Regions from separate parts of the Protofrankia sp. BMG5.30 genome, predicted to be linked through region 2. Evidence: predicted binding sites of a transcription regulator. Region 2 holds the regulator's gene; each other region holds the start of a gene.

Evidence for each region. The regulator LexA, encoded in region 2, represses DNA repair genes until DNA is damaged. The targets are predictions, from matches to a motif close to CGAACNNNNGTTCG.
Region 1: the regulator LexA is predicted to act here: its motif matches at 2,454-2,467, upstream of pcrA (DNA helicase PcrA).
Region 3: the regulator LexA is predicted to act here: its motif matches at 2,687-2,700, upstream of BL254_RS05565 (HNH endonuclease signature motif containing protein).

Annotation. Positions count from the first base shown of each region.
Region 1 covers NZ_MOME01000013.1:105,013-111,776, reverse strand. Annotated here, with positions in the region: gene guaA (glutamine-hydrolyzing GMP synthase) at 1-623, shown strand, start outside; gene BL254_RS08495 (threonine/serine dehydratase) at 709-2,013, opposite strand; gene pcrA (DNA helicase PcrA) at 2,475-4,943, shown strand; gene BL254_RS08480 (M23 family metallopeptidase) at 5,081-5,905, opposite strand; gene BL254_RS08475 (triacylglycerol lipase) at 6,115-6,764, opposite strand, start outside.
Region 2 covers NZ_MOME01000011.1:96,409-104,568, forward strand. Annotated here, with positions in the region: gene BL254_RS07165 (amylo-alpha-1,6-glucosidase) at 1-1,317, shown strand, start outside; gene BL254_RS07170 (vitamin B12-dependent ribonucleotide reductase) at 1,352-4,261, opposite strand; gene nrdR (transcriptional regulator NrdR) at 4,330-4,791, opposite strand; gene BL254_RS07180 (LysM peptidoglycan-binding domain-containing protein) at 4,955-5,257, opposite strand; gene lexA (transcriptional repressor LexA) at 5,553-6,302, shown strand; gene miaA (tRNA (adenosine(37)-N6)-dimethylallyltransferase MiaA) at 6,320-7,234, shown strand; gene BL254_RS07195 (EAL domain-containing protein) at 7,300-8,160, shown strand, end outside.
Region 3 covers NZ_MOME01000010.1:30,829-37,291, forward strand. Annotated here, with positions in the region: gene cysC (adenylyl-sulfate kinase) at 1-953, shown strand, start outside; gene BL254_RS05560 (SDR family NAD(P)-dependent oxidoreductase) at 1,371-2,150, shown strand; gene BL254_RS05565 (HNH endonuclease signature motif containing protein) at 2,838-4,268, shown strand; gene BL254_RS05570 (DUF2278 family protein) at 4,638-5,666, opposite strand; gene BL254_RS28180 (phosphotransferase family protein) at 6,175-6,463, opposite strand, start outside.

The DNA.
Region 1 (6,764 bases), on a different contig from region 2:
AGCTGGAGGCTCAGGCCGAGGCGGAGGGCTCCCGGATCGAGTTCCTGGTGCAGGGCACCTTGTATCCGGACGTCATCGAGTCCGGCTCGCCGACCGCGGCGAAGATCAAGTCGCATCACAACGTCGGCGGGCTCCCCGAGGATCTGCAGTTCTCCCTGGTGGAGCCGTTGCGCACCCTGTTCAAGGACGAGGTGCGCCGGCTCGGCGAGGAACTCGGGCTGCCGGAGGAGATCGTCTGGCGGCAGCCATTCCCGGGGCCTGGCCTGGCTGTCCGGATCATCGGTGAGGTCACCCCGCAGCGGCTGGCGACGCTGCGGGCCGCCGACGTGATCGTCCGCGAGGAGATCCGCCGGGCCGGGCTGGACCGCGAGATCTGGCAGGTGTTCGCGGTGCTGCTGGCGGACGTCCGCTCGGTGGGGGTCCAGGGGGACGAGCGCACCTACGGGCATCCGGTCGTGCTGCGCGCGGTCACCAGCGAGGACGCGATGACCGCCGACTGGGCCCGGCTGCCCTACGACCTGCTCGAACGCATCTCGAACCGGGTGGTCAACGAGGTCGAGCAGGTCAACCGGGTGGTGTACGACATCACCTCGAAGCCGCCGGGCACCATCGAGTGGGAGTGACCCGGGCCGGACGCGGGCCGGCGGGCCGGCGGGCTGGCGCGGGCAGGGGAGAGTGYGCAGAGGAGAGCGGTGCGGTGACCAGGCGTCACGCGGCGGGGATGCCCAGGGGACCGGCGGCCAGCGCGCGGACGCGGCCGGCGGTGACCGGGTCGATGTTGCCGCCGGAGAGGACCACCGCGGTCGGGYCCTGCGCGAGTTCGGGATGACGCAGCAGCGCCGCCGTCCCCGCTGCCCYGGCGGGCTCCACCGTCTGGCCGTCGGCGCACAGCAGCGCCACCATCGCCTCCCACAGCGCGTCCTCGTCGACCGTGATCACATCGTCTACCAGGGCGGTGGCGAGCGCCAGGGTCAGCGTGCCCGGGGCCCGCACGGCTATGCCGTCGGCGATGGTGGCCGCCGGGACGCGCACCGGCCGTCCGGCGCGCCAGGACAGGGCGAAGGCGGGCGCGCCCGCGGCCTGGACGCCGATCACCCGCACGTCGCGCCGCCGCTGTCTGATCGCCGCCGCTATCCCGCTGATCAGGCCACCGCCGCCGATGCCCACCAGGACGGTCCGCAGGCCGGGGATCTGCTCGGTGAGCTCGAGCCCGATCGTGCCCTGTCCGGCGATCACGGTCGGATCGTCGAAGGGATGCACCAGTAGCCCGCCGTGTCCGCGCGCGGTGGCCTCGGCGGCCAGCAGGGCGGCGTCGATCCCGCCGTGGACGTGCTCGACCCGCGCGCCGAGGCGGCGGGTGCGCGCGACCTTGACCGGGCTCGCGTCGGCCGGGACGAAGATCGTGGCTGGGACGCCGAAGTGGGCCGCCGCGTACGCGACGCCCTGGGCGTGGTTGCCGGCGCTGGCGGCGACCACCCCCCTGGCCCGTACGGCGGGGTCGGCGAGCGCGAGTCGGGCGAACGCGCCACGTAGCTTGAACGACGCGGTGCGTTGCTCGTTCTCGCACTTCAGCCACACCGGCACGCCGGTCAGCCGGGACAGATGGGCGCTGGGCGTGACCCTGGTCCGCCGAAGCACCGGCGCGAGGACGACCGCGGCCGCGGTGACGTCGATCGCGTCGCAGCCGACGGCCGCAGCGTCGAGGCTCGCCGCGCCGTGGCCCGCCACGCCGTGCCGTGCCGTGCTGTGCCGTGTCGTGTCGTGCCCCGCCGGGGCGCGGTTCGCCGTGTCGACGGCCCGCGCGCCGTCAGCGCCGCCGGCGCTGCCCGCGGCCGCCGCGGGCGTGACGGATCTGGGCGGGACGTCGTTGTCGTCCTTACCGGTGGCACGTGCCGTACCGGCGGCGGGACAGGCGGCACCGGTCTTACCTGTTCTGCTCTTACTTGTCTTACCTGTGGTTTCTGTTTTGTCGCCGGTGGTACATGTCGGGTTTTCGGCTGGCTGGCGCATCATCGTGCTCCCGGTAGCTCGGCGGCCACCTCCGACGTGACCGCGGCAACAAAAAAGCCCCCCGCCGAACTGGCAGGAGGGCGAGGCGCGCTGACCCGTCGGTATTGCTTCGAAAGCATGTCGGCCCGAAAGCCTGCTTCGAAAGTGAGGTCGCGCGCCTAACTAATGATCATAATGTGCTGCGGCACCTTCTCAGTTTGCTCTTGGACGTCGGCGGCCGTCAAACCCACCGGCTCGCCCCGCGCCGGATGTTTGTCACACCCGGTGGCGGGATCGCGGCTACCGTGCAGGCCCTCCCACGGGCCCTCCAGCGGGCCACGGCGCGGGCCCTCCAGCGAGCCACGGCGCGGGCCATGACCGCCAGGGCGGGGATGCGCGGTCGTGGCGCGCGTCGGGGCCTCGTAGGGTGAGAGTCATGTACCGCTGTCGGACCAGCTGGGCGTCGAACGTATGATCGGCTCCCTATGAGCGCGCTTCCCGGTGGCCCGTACCCCGGCTTCGGCCTGTACCCGGGCTTCGACGACGCCGACGACCGCGACGAGCCGGGGTCGCCGACGGCGGAGGGCATACCGGGCGCCCGCCCCGCCGCGCCCCGGCTCGATCCCGACGCGCTGCTCGACGGCCTGAACCCGCAGCAGCGGGCGGCGGTCGTCCACACGGGCTCGCCATTGCTCGTCGTCGCGGGCGCGGGCTCCGGCAAGACGCGGGTGCTGACGAACCGGATCGCCTACCTGCTCGCCGCGCGCGGGGTCCGCGCTGGCGAGATCCTGGCGATCACGTTCACCAACAAGGCCGCGAACGAGATGAAGGAGCGGGTCGCCGCGCTCGTCGGCACCCGCACCCGGGCGATGTGGGTGAGCACCTTTCACTCTGCCTGCGTGCGCATCCTGCGGTCGCACGCCAAGCGCATCGGGTTCACCAGCGGCTTCTCGATCTACGACGCGGCGGACGCCCAGCGCCTGATCACGCTGGTCGCGCGCGACCTGGACATCGACCCCAAGCGGTATCCGGCACGCGCGCTCGCCACCGGGATCAGCAACCTGAAGAACGAGCTGGTCGACTGGGAGACCGCCATGAGTCGGGCGACCGGCCATGTCGAACGTGCCGTCGCCGAGGTCTACGGGCTTTACCAGCGCCGGCTGGCCGAGTCGAACGCGTTCGACTTCGACGATCTGATCATGACGACGGTGAACCTGCTGCAGGCGTTCCCGGACGTCGCCGAGCACTACCGGCGCCGGTTCCGGCACGTCCTCATCGACGAGTACCAGGACACCAACCACGCCCAGTACGTCCTGGTGCGGGAGCTGGTGGGGCAGGCGTCCCGGCTGACCGTCGACGGCGAGCCGGTACGGCCGGATCCGGTGCCGCTGGGCGCCGACGCCGACGAGCCCGCGGTGGAGCCGGCCGAGCTGTGCGTGGTCGGCGACGCCGACCAGTCGATCTACGCCTTCCGGGGCGCGAACATCCGTAACATCGTCGAGTTCGAGCAGGACTACCCCGACGCCACCGTGATCCTGCTGGAGCAGAACTACCGCTCCACACAGACGATCCTGTCCGCGGCGAACGCGGTGATAGCCCGTAACGCCCGGCGCAAGCCCAAGCGGCTGTGGTCGGACGCCGGGGACGGCGAGAAGATCGTCGGCTATGTCGCGGACAACGAGCACGGCGAGGCCGCCTTCGTCGCCGCCGAGGTCGACCGGCTCTCCGACGCCGAGCTGGCGCGCCCTGGCGAGGTCGCGGTCTTCTACCGCACCAACGCCCAGAGCCGGGTCTTTGAAGAGATTTTCATCCGGGTCGGCCTGCCCTACCGGGTGATCGGCGGGGTGCGCTTCTACGAGCGCCGTGAGGTCCGGGACCTGCTCGCCTACCTGCGGGTGCTGGTGAACCCGGCGGACACGGTGAACCTGCGGCGCATCCTCAACGTGCCCAAGCGGGGGATCGGCGACCGGGCCGAGGCGATGCTCGCGGCCTTTGCCGAACGTGAGCGCGTCCCCTTCGCCGATGCCCTGAACCGGGTGGACGAGGTCCCGGGCCTGACCGCCCGGTCGGCGAACGCGGTCCGCGGTTTCGCCACCCTGCTGGCCGAGCTGCGCGCGGCCGTGGCCGACGGCCCGGTCGCGGCGCTGGAGACGGTGCTGGAGCGGACCGGCTACCTCGCCGAGCTGGCAGCCGCGGACACCCTCGAGGCCGAGGGGCGGGTGGAGAACCTCCAGGAGCTGGTCAGCGTCGCCCGGGAGTTCAGCGAACAGTTCCCGCAGGGCTCGCTCGCGGACTTCCTCGAGCAGGTCTCCCTGGTCGCCGACGCCGACCAGGTGCCCGACCCCGATGACGGCGCGGATGGCGAGGGCGGTGCCGCCGGGGCCGTCACCCTGATGACGCTGCACAGCGCCAAGGGCCTGGAGTTCCCGGTGGTCTTCCTCACCGGCTTGGAGGACGGCGTCTTCCCGCACCTGCGCACGCTCGGTGACTCCACCGAGCTCGAGGAGGAACGCAGGCTCGCCTACGTCGGCATCACCCGGGCGCGCGCCCGGCTGTACCTGACCCGGGCGGAGGTCCGCAGCGCCTGGGGCCAGCCGACGTACAACCCGCCGTCGCGGTTCCTCGAGGAGGTGCCGGCCGAACTGGTCGACTGGCAGGGGAACACACAGTCGGCGCCGGCCGCCGCCCACCCGCGGACGAGCGCGTGGGGCTCGGCGTCCGCGGGGCCGTCCAGCGCGCGGGCCGGTGGGCTGCCGGGGCGTCGGCCCGCGCCCGCGCCGCGCGAGATCCCCGACCTGTCCCTGGGGGACCGGGTCAACCACGACACCTTCGGGCTCGGTCAGGTCGTCGCGGTGGCCGGCACCGGGGACAACCGCGAGGTGAGCATCGACTTCGGCGAGGGGACCGGCACCAAACGCCTGCTCCTGCGCTACGCCCCCGTCGAGAAGCTGTGAGCGTCCCGCGCACCCGCGTCCGGCAGGTCTGACAGGCACACGGCCAGCGCCAGCGGTCGCCAGACGTTGGGTGACGTCGGTGGCGTTCGGTGACGTTGGTACGGCGCGGCCGGTGGAAGAGCGGCCAGCGGTAGCGGTCAGTAGTAGACGTTGTGTTTGGCGAGCCACGCGAGTGGGTCGACCTTGGTGCCGTTCTGGCCGCCCAGCCGGACCTCGAAGTGCAGGTGCGGCCCGGTGGAGAACCCGGTCGACCCCTCCAGGCCCACCTGCTGACCGGTGGCGACCTGCTGACCGACCCGGACGCTGATCCGGGACAGGTGGGCGTAGCAGGTGACGACGTTGTTCGCGTGCCGGACCTGGACGAAGTTGCCGTAGCCGGACTCCCACCCCGCGTAGATGACGGTGCCGCCGTGAGCGGCGACGACCTGGGTCCCCATCGGTGCGCCGAGATCGATGCCGGGGTGGCCGTTCGCGCCGCCGAAGCGCTGGGTGATCCGGGCCTGTATCGGGCGGACCCAGCGCAGCTCCTCCTGCTGGCGTACGGCCTCCGCGGCCGTGGTCCGCTGCTGGAGGAGCAGGATGGACATCTGGGCCAGTGCCTCGTCTCGGTCGACGCGGTCGGCCTGGGCTTGGCGTCGCGCGGCGTCGCCGTCGTGTTGCCGCTCGAGCAGGGCAGGGTCACTCAGCCCGTCGGTGGCGGCGTCCGTCACGCCGCCGGACGCGGGATCGAAGATCGTCCCGGCGGTGCGCAGGCCGGAAATGACCGCCGGCTCGGAGTGGGCGATACCGGTTGTGTTGATCATAACGATGCCGAGGGTGGAGACCACGGCGGTGGCGATGCCGGTACGGCGGATCTGCGCTGCCGATGCCGCCCGGCGAGCGGAGCCGGACGAGCCGCTGTGGCCCGTGGCCCTGCCATGGCCGCGATGCCGCCCTGAGTCACGGGCTGGGGGCTGCGACAACCCGAACTCACGCTCCCGTTGCTCGACAAGACTCCCGCCGTGTCATGGCATGCCATGACACAACGTGTTACGTCACAGTGTGTTACGGCACGACGGGAGGAAAAGCCTGCAAACCGGATCGAACGCTACACCGTCCCAAAGCGGGCTTTGACACCACCCCCGCCCACGGCGGGCGTGACGCGTGAAGCGGCGCAATTATTGCTTTTTCGTCATTGTGAGTGATGAAGATTTCGATCATGTTGGAAGTCGCCGGCCGCTGAACGGCCCTCCGCCCATGACGCGCGGTCGGAACGGGCGTCGCGGAGGGATCTCGGCGCCTCCGCCGGCGTCTCGGCCTGCTCCGCTTCCGCGGCCTCCTCCTCGCCGCCGGGGCCGGTGCGTCCGGTGTCAGGGCCGGTGCGTTCGCCGCCCGGGGCGGTGTGTTCGACGTCGTCCAGATGCGCGAGCGTGGTCGCGATCTGGTGGACGACGCCGATGTTGAACGGCAGCGAGTGGTGACCGACGCCGGGAACCCGCAGGTTGCGGACGATCAGGTCCGGATGGCGGACCAGCGCCGCCTCGGTCGGACGAATGATCGCATCCAGGTCCCCGGAGAAGGCCACGAACCTGGTCCGGCAGTTCGGTGCGGGCTCGGCGAGTTCGCGGATCACGTCCGAGTCCGGGACGAGCTGGCGCAGCAGGGTGTACGGCACCATCGGGGGGAGCAGCCGGGCCAGGCGGGTGCCCTCGTGCGGCGTGCCCAGCGTCACCAGGGTGTGCACGCGGGCGTCGCCGTCGAGTTTCTGCACGTAGTAGCGGGCAACCAGGCCGCCAAGGGAGTGCCCGACGATGTGTATGCGCGGGTAGCCCGTCTGCTCGC
Region 2 (8,160 bases):
ACCCGACCGTCTCCGACGCTCTACCCGCACCAGTGGTTGTGGGACAGTTGCTTCATCGCCATCGGGCTACGGCACATCGACCCCGAACGGGCCAGCCGGGAAATCCTCTCGCTGCTGCACGGCCAGTGGCCCAACGGGATGATTCCGCACGTCATCTTCTCCGGCTCCGGCAGCTACCACGCCGGGCCCGACCGGTGGCGCTCCGATCTCGTCGACGGCGGCCCGGAGCATGTGCAGACGACCGGCGTCACCCAGCCGCCGATGATCGCTGAGGCCGTCGTCCGCGTCGGCGAGGTGTTCGACCCGGCCCGGCGCCGCGAGTTCTACCGGGCGATCTACCCGGGTCTGCTGCGCTACCACTGCTGGCTGTACCGCGAACGTGACCCCGACGACACCGGGCTGGTCACCCTGGTCCACTCGTGGGAGTCGGGGATGGACAACACCCCCGCCTGGATGGAGCTCACTCGCAGGGCAGCCCCCATCCCCCTGAAGCTCATCCGCCGGCTCAACGGGGACGGCGCGCTCGACGCCCTGCGGCGGGACAACAAGGAGGTCCCGTCCGACCAGCGGCTGTCCGCCACCGACCTGTTCACCCTCTACCACCTGGTCGGGGAGCTACGCGACGCCCGTTACGACTTCAGCCGGATCCGCGCCTCCCGCGTCCCGCTGGTACAGGACGTCGCCTTCAACGCGATTCTCGCCCGCGCGAACGACCACCTGCGCGACATCGCCGCCGACATCGGCGAACAGCTGCCCAACCAGCTGCTGCGCTCGGCCCGCCGGACCAGGGCAGCGTTGCCCACCCTGTTCGCCGACGGCATGTACTGGAGCCGGGACGCGCGTTCCGGCCGGCTGATCAGCAGACCCACGGTCGCCGGCTTCCTCGCCCTGTATGCCGGTGTCGTGCCCCCTGACAGCGTCGAGGACCTTGTCAGCCGGATGACCGCGCGGCGGTTCTGGCCGGCCCACGGCATCGCCAGCACCCCCACCGACGATCCCGACTTCCAGCCCCGCTGCTACTGGCAGGGCCCGGTCTGGGTGAACATGAACTGGCTGCTCGCCGACGGGCTCGACCGCGCCGGCCGCGGCGACCTCGCCGAACGGCTGCGCGCCGGCACGATCTCGATGATCGCGGGATCCGAGGGCCTGTACGAGTACTACTCGCCGTTCGACGGCACCGGGGTGGGCAGCAACCACTTCTCGTGGACGGCGGCCCTGCTCCTGGACCTGCTCGACGGCCGGAAAGCCGCTCACCACCTGCCGTCCGCCCGCACGGGCGCGGACGACGGAGAGCACCTGACCCGGCGCGGCGGCTGACCGGCCGCCGCGCCGGGTCAACCGGCCCGAGCGATCAGCTGCAGCCGCTGGTGGAACCGCACTGTTCGCACACGTAGCAACTGCCCGCGGGACGCATGGTGACCCCACAGGTGAAGCACAGTGGCGCGTCCACCACGTTCTGGGCCGACAGCGCCTCACCCGGTGGGACACTGCGCGGCATCGCGCCCCGCACCTCCAGCGTCGTGGGCAGGCCCACCTGGTGGGTGTGGACGGCCCCGGCATCAACCGCTGCCCCGGCCACGTCGGGCCCGGCCACCTCGGCCACCTCCGGGTCGGCTGTCTCGACCGCGTCCGCCGGGCCGGTTCCCCCGTGCTGGCCGGTGAGCTGGCGGGCCCGCTCCTGCGCGCTGAGGACGCCGAGCTCCGCGCGGGTCTGTTCGGGGAGGTAGTCCAGGGCGAGGCGGCGGAAGAGGTAGTCCATCACCGACTGGGCGATCCGCACGTCCGGGTCGTCGGTCATGCCGGCCGGCTCGAAGCGCATGTTGATGAACTTGCGGACGTAGGTCTCCAACGGGACGCCGTGCTGGAGCGCGATCGAGACCGCGATGGCGAACGCGTCCATCACGCCGGAGAGGGTCGAGCCCTGCTTCGACATCTTGATGAAGACCTCGCCGAGCCCGTCGTCGGGATACGACCCGGCGGTCAGGTACCCCTCGGCGCCACCCACGGTGAAGGAGACCGTCTGCGACTGGCGGATCTTCGGCAGCCGGCGCCGGACCGGGCGGTGCTCACCGGACGGCGCGGCAGCGGGCTGCGCGGCCGTCTGCTCGCCCGCGCCCCCGCTCGCGGACCGCTTCGCGCCGCGCAGGTCCGACAGCGGCTGGCCGACCTTGCAGTTGTCCCGGTAGATCGCCAGTGCCTTCAGGCCGAGCCGCCACCCTTCCAGGTAGATCTGCTCGACCTCCTCGACCGTGGCCGACGTGGGCATGTTGACGGTCTTGGAGATGGCGCCGGACAGGAACGGCTGGACCGCCGCCATCATCCGGATGTGCCCCATCGGGGTGATGGCCCGCTCCCCGATCGCGCAGTCGAAGACCTCGTAGTGCTCGCGGCGCAGGCCGGGAGCGTCGATGACGTGGCCGTGCTCGGCGATGTACTCGACGATCGCCTCGATGGTCTCCTCGGCGTAGCCGAGAGCGCGCAGCGCGGCGGGAACCGTCTGGTTGACGATCCGCATGCTGGAGCCGCCGACCATCTTCTTCATCTTCACCAGCGCGAGGTCGGGCTCGATGCCGGTGGTGTCGCAGTCCATCGCCAGGCCGATCGTGCCGGTCGGGGCGAGCAGGCTGACCTGGGCGTTGCGCCAGCCGTGCTTCTCCCCGACGCTCTGGGCACGCTCCCACTCGCGGGCGGCGACGGCGAGCACGCGGGCGTCGTCGGTCCCGACCGTGCGGACGGCGTCGGTGGCGGCGGCATGCTTGCGGATCACCCGGCGGTGGGCGTCGGTGTTGCGCGCGAAGCCGTCGTAGGCCCCGAGCGCCGCCGCGATCTCCGCCGAACGGCGGTAGGCCGTCGCGGTCATCAGCGACGTGATGGCCGCGCCCATGGCCCGGCCGCCCTCGGAGTCGTATGCGCGGCCGGTGGCCATCAGCAGCGCGCCGAGGTTGGCGTAGCCGATGCCGAGCTGGCGGAACATCCGGGACACCCGGGTGATCTCCGGTGTCGGGAAGTCCGCGAAGCATATCGAGATGTCCATCGCGGTGATGATCAGTTCAACGGCCGCCACGAACGCGTCGGCGTCGAAACTGAGGTCCTTGCGCAGAAACTTCATCAGGTTGAGCGACGCCAGGTTGCAGCTGGAGTTGTCCAGATGCACGTATTCGCTGCAGGGGTTGCTGGCGCTGATCCGACCGGACTCCGGGCAGGTGTGCCAGTCGTTGATCGTGTCGTCGTACTGGATCCCGGGGTCCGCGCAGTCCCAGGCCGCCTGGGCGATGGTGCGGAACAGCGACTGGGCCGAGATGGTCTCGACCGTGCGCCCGTCGAGCCTGGCCCGCAGGTTGAAGTCGGCGTCGTCGATGACGGCCCGCATGAACTCGTCCGTCACCCGGACGGAGTTGTTGGCGTTCTGATACTGCACCGAGACGATGTCACGGCCGCCGAGGTCCATGTCGAAGCCGGCGTCCCGCAACGCACGGATCTTGCTTTCCTCACGGGACTTGGTCTCGACAAAGTCAACGATGTCCGGATGATCAACATCGAGTACGACCATCTTCGCGGCCCGTCGGGTCGCGCCGCCCGACTTGATCGTGCCGGCCGAGGCGTCGGCCCCGCGCATGAAGCTCACCGGGCCCGAGGCGGTACCGCCCGAGGACAGCAGCTCCTTGGACGATCGGATACGCGACAGGTTCAGCCCGGCGCCCGACCCGCCCTTGAAGATCAGCCCCTCCTCCCGGTACCAGTTGAGGATCGACTCCATCGTGTCGTCGACCGAGAGGATGAAGCAGGCCGAGACCTGCTGCGGCGCGGACGTGCCGACGTTGAACCACACCGGGCTGTTGAAGCTGAACACCTGGTGCAGCAGCATCCAGGTCAGTTCGTGCTCGAAGATCTCGGCGTCCGCCGGCGAGGCGAAGTACCCGTGCTCGGTGCCGGCCGCGCCGTAGGCGCGCACGACCCGGTCGATGAGCTGACGCAGGGACCGCTCGCGGGCGGAGCTGCCGAGCGCGCCCCGGAAGTACTTGCTCGTGACGATGTTCGTGGCGTTCACCGACCAGAAGTCGGGGAACTCCACCCCGCGCTGCTCGAAGTTGACCGAGCCGTCGCGCCAGTTGGTCATGACGACGTCCCGCAGCTCCCAGGTGACCTCGTCATAAGGGTGGACACCCGGCGAGGTGTTGACGCGTCGCACCTTCAGGCCGGTGGCCCTGGGGGCGGCCTTGGTGGCGGTCTTGCTGGCTTTCGTGCCACGGTTGTCGGTCATGGCGCTCCTCGTCTGGCGTCGGTCGGATGGTGTTCCTCACCAGCTGTCTGTCGTGTCGGGGTGRGTGGCTACGACGGCGACCGGTCGGCCCGCCCGCGCAGATCGGCGATCYCCGCCTCGAAGTCCTCCAGCGACTCGAAGGACAGGTACACCGAGGCGAACCGCAGGTAGGCGACCTCGTCGAGCTCCCGCAGCGGTCCGAGGATCGTTCGGCCGATCTCGTCCGAGGRGACCTCGGCAGCCCCCGAGGCACGCAACGTGTCCTCGACCAGCTGGGCGAGCCGGGCCAGCGCGTCCGCCTGGACCGGTCGCCCCTGGCATGCCCGCCGCACGCCGGCGATCACCTTCCCGCGGCTGAACGGCTCGGTGACACCGCTGCGCTTGATGACCCGCAGTGACGCCTCTTCGATCGTCGTGAAACGACGGCCGCAGGACGGGCACGACCGGCGGCGACGGATCGCGGCGCCCTCCTCAGCCTCCCGACTGTCGACGACCTTGCTGTCGGGGTGTCGACAGAACGGACACCGCACGCACAACCCCCAAGATCTTGTCAACTCACAGCCATGCAACTACAAGATGTTGTGGTCAACACTAGGACCGGACACTACGACCTGGCAAGCTGGCCAGTGTGTGGAGCCTCCTGACAAATCCGTCACAGCGAACCCGTCATGACAGACCCGTCACGAGGACCTGTCACGGCAGGCGGAGCGTCTGGCCGGGGACGAGATCGGTCGTCTCCAGCCGATTGAGGCCGGCCAGACGGGCCACGGCCACCCGGGTGTCACCGTCGGGAGCCAGCCCGCGGGCGATGCCCCACAACGTCTCCCCGGACCGGACCACATGGACGCGCGCCGGCCGGTCGTCCCCGGTCGGCGCGGCCGACGACGTCACCCGGGCCACGGACAGCACCAGGCAGGACACCAGCATAACCAGGACAACCAGGACAACCCGGCCCCGCCCGGTCAGCCGCAACGGAGGCTCAGCCGACGCCCGCATCGTCCACCTCCCCAACTTCCACCAGCACGTACCACTTCCAACAACATGATCAAAGAACATCCGTTCGATCGAACGCCTGGTCGAGTTTMTACTGCACGGCCCCGACGGAATCGTCGTGACACGCTCGAACAGACGTTTGAGATATCCGGCCGCGACGGTTACGGTCGTAGCGATCAGATTCAGGTCAGATCCAGGTCAGATCCAGGTCGTGGCCGCYGCTCCGGTTCACGGCAAAACGTCGGATATGCCGGGAGCGTAAGTCTGCCATGACCGACAACGAAGGAGTACGGCAGGGATGACCACCGACGACAACCGCACCCGCCGTGGCCGGCCCCCCCGCGGCTCCGTGCGCGACCTGCCGGACGGGCCGGCGGACGCCGCGGGCCTGACCCCCCGCCAACGCAAGGTGCTTGAGGTGATCCGCGACGCTGTCGAGCGCCGAGGCTACCCGCCGAGCGTGCGGGAAATCGGCGATGCGGTGGGGCTCACGAGCACGTCCAGCGTCGCGCACCAGCTGAAGACGCTGGAGGAGAAGGGCTTCCTGCGCCGTGACCCGCACCGCCCCCGGGCCATGGAGGTCCTCTCCGCACAGGCACCGGTACGCCCCGTGGCACGCCAGGCCCCCGGCGTCGGTACACTCACGGCGGGTTCGTCGACGGACGGCCCCGCACAGGCGGRCTACGTGCCGGTCCTCGGCCGCATCGCCGCGGGTGGGCCGATCCTCGCCGAGCAGGCGGTCGAGGAGGTCTTCCCGCTCCCCCGCGAGATCGTGGGCGAGGGCACCCTGTTCACCCTGCGGGTCGTCGGGGACTCCATGGTCAACGCCGCGATCTGTGACGGCGACTGGGTGGTCGTCCGCCAGCAGCCGGTCGCGGACAACGGCGAGATCGTCGCCGCGATGATCGACGGCGAGGCGACGGTCAAGACACTGCGCCGTCGTGACGGCCACGTCTGGCTCGAGCCGCAGAATCCGGCCTATGCTGACATTCCGGGTGACAGCGCGACGATCCTCGGCCGGATCGTCGCGGTCCTTCGCCGGGTCTGATCCTCCCGGGAGGGAGCATGGGCACAGGTGTCGACCGGCACCGCACCGGTCGGGTCGTGGCTGTCGTGGGGCCGACAGCGGCCGGCAAGAGCGACCTGGCGATCGCGCTGGCCACCGAGCTGGACGGTGAGATCGTCAACGCCGACTCCATGCAGCTCTACCGCGGGATGAACATCGGTACCGCCAAGGTGCCGCCGGCGGAACGCGGCGGTGTCCCCCACCACCTGCTCGATGTCTGGGACGTCACCCGCGCCGCCGACGTGGCGTCCTACCAGGCGCTGGCCCGACAGGTCGTCGACGGTCTGCTGGCCGCCGGCCGCACGCCGGTGCTCGTGGGCGGCTCCGGGCTCTACGTCCGGGCCGTCCTCGACGACCTCGCCTTCCCCGGCACCGACCCGGCCGTGCGGGGGCGGCTGGAGCGAGAGCTGTCCGAGCGGGGCCCGGCCGCGCTGCACGCCGATCTCGCCGCGCGGGCACCGGCGGCGGCCGCCGCCATCCTGCCCGGCAACGGCCGCCGTATCGTGCGCGCGCTGGAGGTGGTGGAGCTCACCGGCAGCTTCACCGCCTCCCTGCCGGAACACCGCTCGGTCTACGACGCGGTCCAGATCGGCATCGACCATCCTCAACTCGACGCGAGGATCGCCGACCGGGTGGCCGGCATGTGGGCCGCCGGCATGATCGAGGAGGTCCACGCCCTCGTCAGCATGGGCCTGCGGGACGGCCCCACCGCCTCCCGGGCGCTGGGCTACGCCCAGGTTCTCGCCTGGCTCGACGGCGCGCTCGATTCGGCCGAGTCGGCCCGGCTCGCGACAATTGCCGCGACGCGCCGACTGGCACGTAGACAAAGGTCGTGGTTTCGGRGCGATCCTCGCATAATTTGGCTMGACCGTCCCGACGTCGAGCAGGTGGCGGGCATGGTCAACCCGGCCTGAACGTGCGGCGGGTCCGTGGCCCGTTCTTCCCGTCGTCTGGAGACACCCGTCGTCTGGAGACATGTGTGACCGCGATCGAGTTGAACCTCGTCCCGGCCCTGTGTGCCGCGTTCGACGACGGGTCGTTACAACTGCACTACCAGCCCGAGGTCGACCTGCGCACCGGGTCGGTTCCCGGGATGGAGGCCTTCCTGCGCTGGCACCATCCCGACCGGGGGCTGATGAACCCGTCGCAGTTCATGCCGGCCGCCGCGGCCGCGGGCCTGTCCGACCAGGTCGGCCGCTGGGTGTTACGCACCGCCGTGGCCGAGGCCCGGACATGGCACGAAATGGCCGCGGGAACCGCGATCCGCCCACCCCGGCTGTGGGTCAACGTGACCGCCGACCAGCTGACCCGGCCCGGTTTCGCGATCGAGGTGGAACAGCTCATGCACGGACGTGCGCTGCCACCGGGAGCGCTCGGGCTGGAGTTCACCGAGCAGACCCTCGGCCTCGCGCGGGTCGGGGTGCCCCGGCTGCTGGCCCGGCTGCGTTCGTTCGGACCAGCGATCGGCGTCGACGGTTTCGGCACCTGGTACGCGTCGCTGTCCACCCTCGACGTCCTGCCGCTGGACATGGTGAAGATCGACGGCCGCTTCCTCCACGCGATGCAGCGGGACCTGGAGGGCGAGGCGGTCCTGGCCTCGATCATCACGCTGGCCCACCGGCGGCAGATGGTCGTGACCGCCGAGGGCGTCGACAGCGTGGTCATGGCGTCCCGGCTGGCGGCGATGCACTGTGACCGGGGAGCCGGCCGCCTGTTCTGCCCGCCCGTCCCCACCGACGACGCCAGGATGATTGCCCTGGGCCGCGGCCGACCGAACCGGCGCCACGGGCGTTCCCGGCCGACCGGCGCCACCAGCGGCACGGGACGCGCCGGACGCGCC
Region 3 (6,463 bases), on a different contig from region 2:
GCGGCAGGCCGACGGCCGCTGGCCACGCGGTGTCCGGCCGGGCCGCCACCGCCGGCCGGCAGCCAGCCGGCCGGCCGGGCACCGGCCAGGAACGAGGCACCGGCCGGGGAGCCGGTGGCCGGGATGGCGGTGGCAGTGGTGGCGGTGGCGGTGGCGACGGCCAGTACCAGCGCAACGCCGACCAGGAGACCGACGACCGCGACAGCGAACCTGCCCTCGCCGGGGAGGTGGCCTACCGGACGCAGGTCTGCCTCGCCTACGGATTCAGCGCGATGACCGTGGGCCCGGCGCCCAGCGCCCCCGGCGCGGCCGCGCTGTCGATGCTGCTCGACCGCGGGACGCGGCTGCCCCCGGCGCTGACCCCCCCGGCGGTGGCCGCCGAACTGGTCCGGGCGCAGCCACCGCGCAGCGAGCGGGGCCTGACCGTGCTTTTCACCGGGCTGTCCGGCTCGGGCAAGTCGACGCTTGCCAAGCTGCTCGTGTGCCGGTTGCTGGAACGCGGGGACCGCAGGGTCACCCTGCTCGACGGGGACGTCGTCCGACTGCACCTGTCCAAGGGGCTGGGATTCTCCCGTGAGGACCGCAATGCCAACGTCCTGCGGATCGGCTTTGTCGCGGCATCCGTGACCGCCGCCGGCGGCACCGCCGTCTGCGCCCCGATAGCCCCCTATGACGACGTTCGCCACCAGGTTCGGACGATGGTCGAGGACAGCGGCGGCGGGTTCGTCCTGGTCCATGTCGCCACCCCGCTTCAGGTCTGCGAGGCCCGGGACCGCAAAGGCCTTTACGCCAAGGCCCGCGCCGGCATCATCCCGACCTTCACCGGTGTCTCCGACCCCTACGAGGAACCCACCGACGCCGACATCGTGATCGACACCGTGGACGCCTCCCCCCACGACGCCGTCCAGACCGTCCTCAGTCACCTGCGCACCGACGGCTGGCTGGCCCCCTGACCCACTCCCCACATCAGCCGCGCCGGCCAGCCGGTCACAACCTGTCCGACGCATGAAAGCTGTTCGATGTGCGAAAGCTGTCCGACGTGTGAAAGCGAGGGCGGAAACGGCCGTCGTGGCGACCGTTTATTCCCTCACTTTCACAGTCGAGCATTTCTCGATCATGGATTTTCGACGGATGGCGCCGACAGGACATGCGGTATGCACGTATGGCCGGGCGTGTCTGGCCGGGCGTGTGGTCAGCGTCGTATGGTGCGAAGGATGGCCACATTCGAGGAACGATGCCGGGTGTTGCGCCATCCGGGTGGCCGGTGCCGAGCGGGGCATGGCCGGCAGCGATCCGACCAAGTGGTCTGACAGATCAGCGGCCTGACAGACCAGCGCACTGAATCAGCGCCCCGAAGGAGAACACCCCACGTGGATCTGGCGCTGGACGGGAAGATCGCGCTGGTGACCGGTGGTTCCCGCGGGATCGGGCGGGCCGTCGCGCACCGGCTCGCCGCCGAAGGCTGCGGGGTCGGAATCTGCGCCCGCACCCGCGACGATCTCGCCGCCGTCGGAGGTGAGCTTGGGCGGTTGGGCGTCCCGACGTTCACACACACCGCGGACGTCACCGCCGCCGGCGGGGTGGAGGAGTTCGTCGACGGCGCGGCCGGCGCCCTCGGCGGGGTGGACCTGCTGGTCGCGAATGTCGGCGCCACCGTGGGCGGCGGCCTGCTGGAGTCGACGCCGCGGGACTGGGCGGACACCTTCGAGCTCAACGTCGGTCACGTCGTGCGCGCGGTCCGCGCGGCCGTCCCACACATGCGCCACCGCTCCGGCGGAGCGATAGTGGTCATCGCGTCGATCTCCGGGTGGAAACCGGCCCCGCGCGCCCAGTACGGCGCGGCCAAAGCCGCCGAAATCTACCTGGCGGGCGCCTTCGCCCGTGAACTCGCTGCCGACAACATCCGTGTCAACACCGTCAGCCCGGGCTCGATCCTGATACCGGGCGGCGGGTGGGAGGCCTACCAGCAGCGCAACCCCGCTTCGTTCGCCGAGTTCGAAGGCCGGAACTTCCCCGCCGGCCGCCTCGGTACCGCCGAGGAAGTCGCCGACGTCGTCACCTTCCTGCTCTCCGACCGCGCCCGCTGGATCAACGGCGCGCACATTCCCGTGGACGGCGCGCAGGGCCGCCCCACCGCCAACGGCTACTGACCACGACGCGGCCACTGACCGCAACATTTTCGGATCATCGAATTCGATTCGATCAGACGACCGGCCAACACCTGAAGGTGGGCGACAGCGCGAGRCGAGACGGCGGATCACCGGCAGGAGGAGAGCAGGTGCCACTGATCCGTTCACGCACAGCTGGACAAACGGAACCTGTTCGTCTGGGACCGAATCTCGGTGAAGTTGTCAAGTTGATCGTGCTATGCGGCGGCAGCGGTAAGGGGCGGTGGTACCGGTTGGTAACAGCGGTTGTCGCGCAGTGGTGCCCAGAGCACGTTGACGCGGCGGCGCGCGAGGGCGAGGTCTGGCTGCCGGTCCGAGGCGATGACGACATCGTAGATCGAGACGTAGATCGAGACGCGGGCCGAGACGCGGGCCGCGGTCCAGGGGCCCTCGATAGCAGCAAGTAACTCTACGGATCTATACGGATACCTTCCGCATGCAGTCCGGGATGTACGTGCGTGGAGAGCCGAGAGACTGACCGTCATTGGGGTGGAAATGTCCGGATAAGCGACTATACTCGTACATATGTTCGATACCGAGGTGAGTGATCCAGCCCCGGTCGCTACGGCCGCTCCGACCCCGGCCGCTCCGGTGAGGTGTGCTGGCTGCGCGGGGTGTGCTGGCCTGCCGGCGGGGGAGGGCGATGACGCGGCCGGTTGCCTGCCAGCGGTGGAGTCCTGTGATGCGGATGGCTGCCTGACCCTGATGGCCGCGGTGCGGCGGCGGATCGCCCGGCTGGAAGCGGTGATGCTGCGCACGCAGGCCCGGTTCGCCGCGCTACGGCCCACCCCTCCCGGGGAGGGGAATCCGGCCGGGCCGGGGTTCGCCGCCGAGGAGATCGCCGCCGAACTGGCCCTCTCCCCGGCCGCCGCGGCGGCGAGTCCGGAGCTGGCGATCACCGTCGTCGACCGGCTGCCGGCCACCCTGACCACGCTGGAAGCCGGCACGATCGATCTCGGCCGGGTCCGCGCGGCCGCGGAGACCACCGCCGCCCTCACCAAGGAGCAGGCCGCCGCCGTCGAACGGAAAGTCCTCGCCCGAGGCGGGCGGGCCAGTCATAGCCTGTTCCGCCAGGCGCTACGCCGCGCCGTGCTCGCCATTGACCCGGACGGAGCCCGCCGTCGGCACGCCCACGCTCGCGAGGATCGGCAGGTCCATCTTCGCCCCGCCGAGGACGGCATGGCCGAACTGTGGGCGCTGCTGCCCGCGGTCGATGCCCAGGCCGCCTACCAGCGCCTCGACGCCCTCGCCCGCCAGTCCGTCGACAGCCCGGACGAGACCCGCAGCATGGGCGCCCGCCGCGCCGACGCGTTCGTCGACCTGCTCCTCGGCCGTGACCGCGGCAGCGACGTGACCATCGAGGTCGGGGTACTCGTCTCCGCCGCCACCCTCGCCGGCGCCAGTGACGCGGCCGGGGAACTGGCCGGGTACGGGCCGATCCCCGCTGCCACCGCCCGCGAACTCGCCCAGGACGCGACCTGGCGGCGCATCCTCACCGACCCCGCCCAGGGCAACCGGCCGGTCGAGGTCAGCCGCCGCTTCCCCGCCCCCGGACTCGCCCGGCTGCTACGCACCCGGGAACGGACCTGTCGGTTCCCCGGCTGCCGCAAACCCGCCCGGTACTGCGACCTCGACCACATCCACCCCCACGCCGCCGGCGGACCCACCAGCGAGGACAACCTGCTCACCCTGTGCCGGCGGCATCACCGGGCAAAACATGACGGCGGCTGGACAGTGAAACGCGCCGACAACGACACAGCGATCTGGACCAGCCCGACCGGCCGGACCTACAGCAGCATCCCCGAACCCTGGAACGACGGCCCCACCCCACAAGCAGAGGCCCCGGCGACAGACATTCCGCGAGTAGCGAACAGGGCACCAGACGCATCAGCACCAGCCGTCCCCGGAACAACCGTCTCAAGGACGGACGCCCCAGGAACGGACGCCTCCACAACAGAAGCATCCGGAACGGGAACATCAGCGACAGCCGTCACGGGGACAGGCGGGCACGATATGAGAAGAAAGAGCAGCAGCCACGATCCGGGCACGAACAGAACCGGACGGGAAAGCGTTCCAGATATCGGCCCGCCGTCCTTCTGAGATCGCCCTGCCGCCGCTTTCCAGAGGCGGTATGGAAGCCGTAGGTGGATTCCGTCGTGATGGCACCGGGACTCACCTACGGGCGCGGAAGTTGTAGGTAGAAAGGGTCGCGATAACAGCGATTTCTACCGACGGCTGGCGGATGCCGGTCGAGAGAGGTCCGTCGGCCGGGCAGGTCAGCGCGGGGCGGGCGACTACGATCAAGGTCGATCCGGCCAGCCGCGGCTCACGCCCGGCGTGCGCTCAGCCCTACCGGCTGTCTGGCTCTGCTGGCTGTCTGGCTCTACCGGCTGCCCGGTCACGGTAACAACACCGGAAGACGGGCGTCGGACATTTCAGGCGAGACAGGTGGCGAAACGTAGGTTCCTGTTAGCGGAAGGTGATGGTCCAGCCTTCGCGGGCAGCCTGGGTGCCGGTGTAGGAGACGCCGTCGACCTTCAGGCCACGCCGGTCCAGCAAGGTGATCAGCCCACCGCCGTTGCCGAGCCGCATGGGCGGAGACACCCTCACACGCAGGGCATCGCCGGCGGCGATGACGAGATCGCGCAGCACATGACGATGTTTCTGCTGGTCCGTGAGCGCCCATCCGGCGAGATCGATGTGGAACGGGCTGGTGTTCACCAGGGTGACGCTTTCCGTCTCGGGCGCGGGGCCGGCGGGATTGGCCAGCGCCGCGACGATACGGACCCGCTGGTCGGGCTCGCCCGGCGCCGGCCGGGGAGCCGGGCCCACCTCGGGCAGGTCGGGAACGACATGCCCGCTGCTGTCGTCGGTGTGCCAGCCCTGGGGCTGGAAGGCGAGGAAGACCGCGGCCCACCCACCGGTGCCGGGAAAACGGAACAGCAGGCCGCCGTCCTGCCATACGCCGTCGTCGCCGCGGAACCGCCCGCTGTTGCCCTGGTTCATGTGAACGTCGTGGATGCCGTTGCCGGGCAGGAAACCAAATATTTTGTCGGGGGTGTTCGGCTCCGGCCCCCAGCGCTGCCCGAACGCGTACACCCGCGCCGCCGGATCCGCGATCGCACGGGTGACGAAACGGTGGAGCCCGTCGGCGAGATCGTTGTCCGGACCGGGCTGTGTCGCCGGCAGCGGCCGCATGTCGAGACGGTTGAACAGGTTGCCCCGGATGTAGTCCAGAGCCGGGCCGCCGGGCCGGCTGGAAAGCGCGGTGAAGCCGTCGGGAAGGGCCTGCAGCAGCCGCAGGACCGGATGCCGGAAATCCTCGTCGGCGACGAAAAACAGGTCCGCCGGCTGCTGGCTGGACAGCACGTTGACCGTGATCCGGAAATCGTCGCCAGCGGCCCGTAAATGGATCTGGTAATGCGGGGTGCCGGTCCCGCCTTCGGCACGTTCGTCGATGACCTGCCCGACCAGCACCCCATAGCCGCGCAATGGCATCCGTTCTCCTCCGAACGCTTGGGCCAGTCCCCCGACCGCCTGCCGTAGTTCTGTCACCAACCGCCATCCGGAATGCCACGAAAGCGTAAACAGACCGCCTGTCACCGTCAACCGATACCGAGTCGGCCGACAAGGGAGTTGACCGATGGCAGGCCGGTCGATCGATATGAGTCGGCTCCGCTACGGGTCGGCCGACGTATCGGCTGACGTAACAGTCAGGTCGACGTAACAGTCAGGTCTGGGTGCCGCGACGGGTGGATCGGCGACACGCCATACCCGCCGCGGCACAGCCAGCATGTGTCGCACCAGCAATCGATCACAGCCGGCGCACACGCCAGCCGACAGCGATCACAACCGGCGCACACGCCAGCCGGCAACGATCACAGCCGGCGCACACGCCAGCCGGCAACGGTCACAGCCGGCGCACACGCCAGCCGACAGCGATCACAACCGGCGCACACGCCAGCCGGCAACGGTCACAGCCGGCGCACACGCCAGCCGACAGCGGTCACAGCCGGCGCATACGCCGGCAGCAGTCGACGAAGGCCCGCGAGACGCTGTCGAGCGGGACCCCGGTGAGCACGCTGTCCGCCACGGCGTTCGCGGCGTACGCCACGGCCAGCGCCCGGGCGGGGGCGTCCAGCACCGGCCACGGGTCGGCGTCGGGCGGCACGGCCCGACCACCGGCAGCCGTGTACCCGCGCAGGAACCGGCCCCACGCCGCCGGCGCCAGCACACCGGCGGCGTACCAGGCGGCCGGCCGGGCGAGATCCCACACCGGGTCCCCGGCGCCGAGG